Regions from separate parts of the Sinobaca sp. H24 genome, predicted to be linked through region 2. Evidence: a T-box and tRNA genes for the amino acid it is inferred to sense, from the RefSeq annotation. Region 2 holds a T-box; the other holds one or more tRNA genes.
The links. The T-box of region 2 lies ahead of ileS (isoleucine--tRNA ligase). A T-box ahead of a tRNA ligase gene usually reads a tRNA of that ligase, here a tRNA-Ile.
Positions count from the first base shown of each region.

Region 1: it encodes a tRNA-Ile, which carries the amino acid that the T-box ahead of ileS (isoleucine--tRNA ligase) is inferred to sense. The anticodon was not compared.

Region 1 is NZ_JALBWT010000012.1:16,041-19,457, reverse strand. Features, by position in the region: rRNA gene MMY81_RS16040 (16S ribosomal RNA) at 1-1,206, shown strand, start outside; tRNA gene MMY81_RS16035 (tRNA-Ile) at 1,328-1,404, shown strand; tRNA gene MMY81_RS16030 (tRNA-Ala) at 1,426-1,501, shown strand; rRNA gene MMY81_RS16025 (23S ribosomal RNA) at 1,641-3,417, shown strand, end outside.
Region 2 is NZ_JALBWT010000013.1:140,366-143,782, reverse strand. Features, by position in the region: gene MMY81_RS17515 (YggT family protein) at 1-151, shown strand, start outside; gene MMY81_RS17510 (YlmH family RNA-binding protein) at 163-942, shown strand; gene MMY81_RS17505 (DivIVA domain-containing protein) at 964-1,449, shown strand; T-box leader at 1,497-1,710, shown strand; gene ileS (isoleucine--tRNA ligase) at 1,803-3,417, shown strand, end outside.

The DNA.
Region 1 (3,417 bases), on a different contig from region 2:
TCCTACGGGAGGCAGCAGTAGGGAATCATCCGCAATGGACGAAAGTCTGACGGTGCAACGCCGCGTGAGTGATGAAGGTTTTCGGATCGTAAAGCTCTGTTGTGAGGGAAGAACAAGGGCGGTTCTAACAGGGCCGCCCCCTGACGGTACCTCACCAGAAAGCCCCGGCTAACTACGTGCCAGCAGCCGCGGTAATACGTAGGGGGCAAGCGTTGTCCGGAATTATTGGGCGTAAAGCGCGCGCAGGCGGTTCTTAAGTCTGATGTGAAAGCCCACGGCTCAACCGTGGAGGGTCATTGGAAACTGGAGAACTGGAATGCAGAAGAGGAGAGTGGAATTCCACGTGTAGCGGTGAAATGCGTAGATATGTGGAGGAACACCAGTGGCGAAGGCGGCTCTCTGGTCTGTTATTGACGCTGAGGCGCGAAAGCGTGGGGAGCAAACAGGATTAGATACCCTGGTAGTCCACGCCGTAAACGATGAGTGCTAGGTGTTAGGGGTTTCGATGCCCTTAGTGCCGAAGCTAACGCATTAAGCACTCCGCCTGGGGAGTACGGCCGCAAGGCTGAAACTCAAAAGAATTGACGGGGGCCCGCACAAGCGGTGGAGCATGTGGTTTAATTCGACGCAACGCGAAGAACCTTACCAGGTCTTGACATCTTTTGCTACTTCTGGAGACAGAAGGTTCCCCTTCGGGGGACAAAATGACAGGTGGTGCATGGTTGTCGTCAGCTCGTGTCGTGAGATGTTGGGTTAAGTCCCGCAACGAGCGCAACCCTTAATCTTAGTTGCCAGCATTCAGTTGGGCACTCTAAGGTGACTGCCGGTGACAAACCGGAGGAAGGTGGGGACGACGTCAAATCATCATGCCCCTTATGACCTGGGCTACACACGTGCTACAATGGATGGTACAGAGGGATGCGAAACCGCGAGGTGGAGCCAATCTCGCAAAGCCATTCTCAGTTCGGATTGCAGGCTGCAACTCGCCTGCATGAAGCCGGAATCGCTAGTAATCGTGGATCAGCATGCCACGGTGAATACGTTCCCGGGCCTTGTACACACCGCCCGTCACACCACGAGAGTTTGCAACACCCGAAGTCGGTGAGGTAACCCTTTGGGAGCCAGCCGCCGAAGGTGGGGCAGATGATTGGGGTGAAGTCGTAACAAGGTATCCCTACCGGAAGGTGGGGATGGATCACCTCCTTTCTACGGAGCTTTGATTCGTGGATCGACCCCGGACCGCCGGTCCGGGTGCGCGCAGTTGTTTTCATTCCATTTTGAGAGGACAATTTTGTTCTGAAGTTTGTTCTAATATTAATTATAGGATGGGCCTGTAGCTCAGCTGGTTAGAGCGCACGCCTGATAAGCGTGAGGTCGGTGGTTCGAGTCCACTCAGGCCCACCATCATAAATTAATAGATATTATGGGGCCTTAGCTCAGCTGGGAGAGCGCCTGCCTTGCACGCAGGAGGTCAGCGGTTCGATCCCGCTAGGCTCCACCATAAAAAATAAGAACAAGAGCATATGGTAATACCATATTGTGCTCTCTATTGGTTCCTTGAAAACTGGATAGCGACAACGAAACAAAAAACCAAGCAAGCCCTGCATATGCAGGCGCCAGCTGTTTTTTTACGGAAAAACGGTTAAGTAAGAAAGGGCGCACGGTGGATGCCTTGGCACTAGGAGCCGATGAAGGACGCGACGAACGGCGATACGCCCCGCGGAGCTGTAAGTGAGCTGTGAGGCGGGGATGTCCGAATGGGGGAACCCACTATCGTTAATCCGATAGTATTTCTACCTGAACACATAGGGTAGATAAAGGCAGACCTGGGGAACTGAAACATCTTAGTACCCAGAGGAAGAGAAAGCAAATGCGATTTCCTGAGTAGCGGCGAGCGAAACGGAATCAGCCCAAACCAGGATGCTTGCATCCTGGGGTTGTAGGACACTCCATCGGAGTTATCAAGATCAGCGATAGGCGAAGCGGCCTGGAAAGGCCCGCAGGATACGGTAACAGCCCGGTAGCCGAAATCGCTGATCCTCCGGAGTGGATCCTGAGTACGGCGGGACACGAGAAATCCCGTCGGAATCCGGGAGGACCATCTCCCAAGGCTAAATACTCCCTAGTGACCGATAGTGAACCAGTACCGTGAGGGAAAGGTGAAAAGCACCCCGGAAGGGGAGTGAAACAGATCCTGAAACCGTGTGCCTACAAGTAGTCGAAGCCCGTTTATGGGTGACGGCGTGCCTTTTGTAGAATGAACCGGCGAGTTACGATCGTATGCCAGGTTAAGCCGAAGAGGCGGAGCCGCAGCGAAAGCGAGTCTTCAACGGCGTATTAGTATGCGGTCGTAGACCCGAAACCGGGTGATCTACCCATGTCCAGGGTGAAGGTAGGGTAACACCTACTGGAGGCCCGAACCCACGCAAGTTGAAAATTGCGGGGATGAGGTGTGGGTAGCGGTGAAATGCCAATCGAACTCGGAGATAGCTGGTTCTCCCCGAAATAGCTTTAGGGCTAGCCTCGGATAGAGTCCTGGAGGTAGAGCACTGATTGGACGAGGGGCCCTTCCGGGTTACCGAATTCAGTCAAACTCCGAATGCCAGAGACTTGTTGTCCGGGAGTCAGACTGCGAGTGCTAAGATCCGTAGTCGAGAGGGAAACAGCCCAGACCACCAGCTAAGGTCCCTAAATCCGCATTAAGTGGAAAAGGATGTGGAGTTGCTTAGACAACTAGGATGTTGGCTTAGAAGCAGCCACCATTGAAAGAGTGCGTAATAGCTCACTAGTCGAGTGACTCTGCGCCGAAAATGTACCGGGGCTAAATGCGGTACCGAAGCTGTGGAGGATCCCCCTTGGGGGATCGTGGTAGGGGAGCGTTCCAGGGGCCGTAAAGCCAGACCGTGAGGACTGGTGGAGCGCCTGGAAGTGAGAATGCCGGTATGAGTAACGAAAAGAAGGGTGAGAATCCCTTCCGTCGAAAACCCAAGGTTTCCTGAGGAAGGTTCGTCCGCTCAGGGTTAGTCGGGTCCTAAGCCGAGGCCGAAAGGCGTAGGCGATGGAAAACAGGTTTAAATTCCTGTACCACCTCCTTTCCATTTGAGCAATGGGGGGACGCAGGAAGGTAGGGCAAGCGTGCTGCTGGATATGCACGTCCAAGCCGTTAGGCCGAAGAGCAGGCAAATCCGCTCTTCATCAAGGCTGAGCGGCGATGGCGAGGGAAATTAAGTACCGAAGTTCCCGATCCTACACTGCCAAGAAAAGCCTCTAGCGAGGAAAAAGGTGCCCGTACCGCAAACCGACACAGGTGGGTGGGATGAGAATTCTAAGACGCGCGGGAGAACTCTCGTTAAGGAACTCGGCAAAATGACCCCGTAACTTCGGGAGAAGGGGTGCTCTTTCGGGTGAATAGCCCAG
Region 2 (3,417 bases):
GATTGGCCAGATGATCGGGTCCATTGTGGAGCCGTTTCTGGAGCCGTTCCGCCGCGTGATTCCGCCGCTTGGCATGTTTGATATTTCTCCACTTGTTGCATTACTTGTACTGAACATGGCAAGCCGCGGCGTTGCTGCGTTATTTATGTAAAAGGAGCAGCTATGAACTATTCTGAACACTTTCGAAAAGAAGAACATCCGTTTATTGAACAGGTCAGGGATTGGAAGCAGGCGGTGGAAACGTATTATGAAACCAAGCTTACTGATTTTCTCGATCCCCGGGAGCAGGATCTGCTTTCAATGATTATCGGAAAAGATGAAACGGTACGTTATCAGTTTCACGGAGGAGCAAAAGGCGCTGAACGAAAAAGAGCCTGTATCTATCCTTTCTACGAAGAGATAACAGAAGACTCCTTTAATCTGGCTTTGTATGAACTCTCTTATCCTGCTAAATTTGTAACGCTGCGTCATCCAGATATTCTGGGCACGCTGACAGGTCTGGGCATAAAAAGAGAAAAGTATGGAGATATTATTTCCGGGGATGGATTTTTTCATTGTATTGTCAGTGAAGAGGTTGGCATATATATGGAAATGAATCTTACGAAAGCCGGTAACTCACCGGTGCAGCTTGAAAAAAAACCGATGAAGGATGCATTGGCAGCAGAAGAAAGCTGGGAAGAAGTAAGTTCCACCATTACCTCTTTCCGGCTTGACGTTCTTATTGCAGAAATGTACGGTGTTTCCAGGAGCAAAGCCCTTCCTTATATTGAGAAAGAAAAGGTAAAAGTAAACTGGAAAACGATTACCCAGTCCGCCTATCAGGTAGCTCCCGGTGATTATATATCAGTCAGGGGAATGGGACGTCGTAAGATTTTAAGCAATGAAGGATTAACAAAAAAAGGCCGTTACCGATTACGGTACGGGAAAAAGAAAGACCAATAAACAACAGCAGAGGTGAAGCCAGTGCCTATTACTCCTTTAGATATCCATAACAAAGAATTTACCAAAGGATTTCGTGGTTACGATGAAGACGAAGTTAATGAATTTTTAGATCAGGTGATTAAAGATTTTGAAGCAGCGATCCGTGAAAAAGACGAATGGCAGACAAAAGCGAAAGACCTTGAAGAGCGGGTAGAGCATTTTTCTGCTATTGAAGATACGCTGAATAAATCGATTATGGTGTCCCAGGAAACGGCGGAGGAAGTAAGAAAGAGTTCGAATAAAGAATCCGACCTGATTATTCAGGAAGCAGAAAAAAACGCTGACCGTCTGATAAACGATGCCCTGAACCGGACGAAAAAAATGGAGCTGGAAATGCAGGAGTTAAAAAAACAGGCCAGTGTCTATCGGATGAGATTTAAAATGTTGGTTGAAGCCCAGATGAATCTCTTACATAGCGAAGAATGGGAAGACATCACGAATGAACCGCCTGCTGACGGAACAAAGTGAAATATTGACTAACCGTATTTTCTGAATTATACTTTTTACACAATATATAAAAAACGAAGACAGGGACATACTTTATCGTACGCCGTATGAACAGCGAGCTGTGACATGGTGAAAGCACAGTACAATGGCAGATAAAGACATCACCCTGTAGTTCCGATACTGAAATAAAGTAGGTACCGGCGGTTGTTTACCGTTATACAAACCCAAAGTGGCTGCATCTGCAGCTATTAGGGTGGTACCGCGAGCCTTCTCGTCCCTATCGGATCGAGAGGGCTTTTTTGTGTGCGTAGAGGACATATTGACAAATCAAAATGAAAAAAGACAGCACAACTAAACGAATGGGGGAAAATAAAATGAGTTACAAAGAAACACTGCTCATGCCGAAAACGGATTTTCCGATGCGCGGCAATCTGCCGAATCGGGAGCCGGAAAGACAAAAAGAATGGGAAAGCGAGAATATGTATCAAAAAGTACAGGAGCGAACAGCCGGCCGTCCGCTGTTTGTTCTTCATGACGGGCCTCCTTATGCCAATGGAGACATCCATATGGGACACGCCTTGAATAAAGTATTAAAAGATTTTATCGTACGCTATAAATCGATGTCCGGATTTCATGCGCCTTACGTGCCGGGCTGGGATACCCACGGTCTGCCTATTGAAACAGCTTTGACAAAAAATAAAAAAGTAAACCGGAAAAAAATGTCAGTAGCTGAATTCCGTCAGGCCTGCGAAGAATATGCCCTGAAGCAGGTGGATCGTCAGCGTGAACAGTTTAAAAGACTTGGTGTGCGCGGAGACTGGGATAACCCATATATCACGCTTACCAATGATTATGAAGCCCAGCAGATTAAAGTGTTTGGGGAAATGGCCAAGCGCGGATACATCTATAAAGGCAAAAAGCCGGTCTACTGGTCGCCTTCTTCGGAATCGGCGCTGGCAGAAGCGGAAATTGAGTATCATGATAAAAAGTCACCATCTATTTACGTAACATTTGATGTTAAAGACGGAAAAAATGTGCTGGATGGGGATGAGAAATTCCTTATCTGGACCACCACCCCATGGACAATCCCGGCTAACCTGGCCATTGCACTTCATCCAGAGCTGACTTATGTAACGGTCAAGCAGGGCGGCACAAAATATATTGTAGCAGAGGGACTGCTGGAGCACTTGAAAACGGAGCTTGAGTGGGATGAAGCGGAAACACTCCGTACCTTTAAAGGAGAAGAGCTCGAGCACGTAATGACGAGTCACCCTATTTACGGCAGGGATTCTCTCGTTATTTTAGGAGATCATGTTACCCTTGATGCTGGTACAGGCTGTGTTCATACAGCGCCCGGCCACGGGGAAGATGACTATATTGTAGGTCAGCGGTATGGGCTGGAAGTCCTCTGTCCTGTTGATGATAAGGGGTATTTCACAGAAGAGGCTCCCGGATTTGAAGGTTTGTTTTACGATGAAGCAAACAAACAGATTACCCAGAAGCTGGAGGAATTAAATGCACTGGAAAAGCTGAACTTTTTTAAGCACTCCTATCCTCATGACTGGCGTACGAAAAAACCGGTTATTTTCCGGGCTACCTCTCAGTGGTTTGCTTCGATTAAAGATTTCAGGGAACAGCTGCTCGAAGAAGTAAAAAATGTAACGTGGCTTCCGGAGTGGGGAGAAACGAGATTATTTAATATGGTTCGTGACCGCGGAGACTGGTGCATTTCCAGACAGCGGGCATGGGGCGTGCCGATTCCTGTATTCTACGGAGAAGACGGCGTGGAAATTGTAACTGATGAAACCATCTCCCATGTATCGGATTTGTTCAGAGAACACGGATCCAACATCTGGTTTGAATGGGATACAAAAGACCTTCTTCCAGAAGGCTATGCATCCGAGCAGAGCCCGAACGGGGTGTTTACTAGAGAAACAGATATTATGGATGTATGGTTTGACAGCGGATCTTCGCATCAGGCAGTGCTCG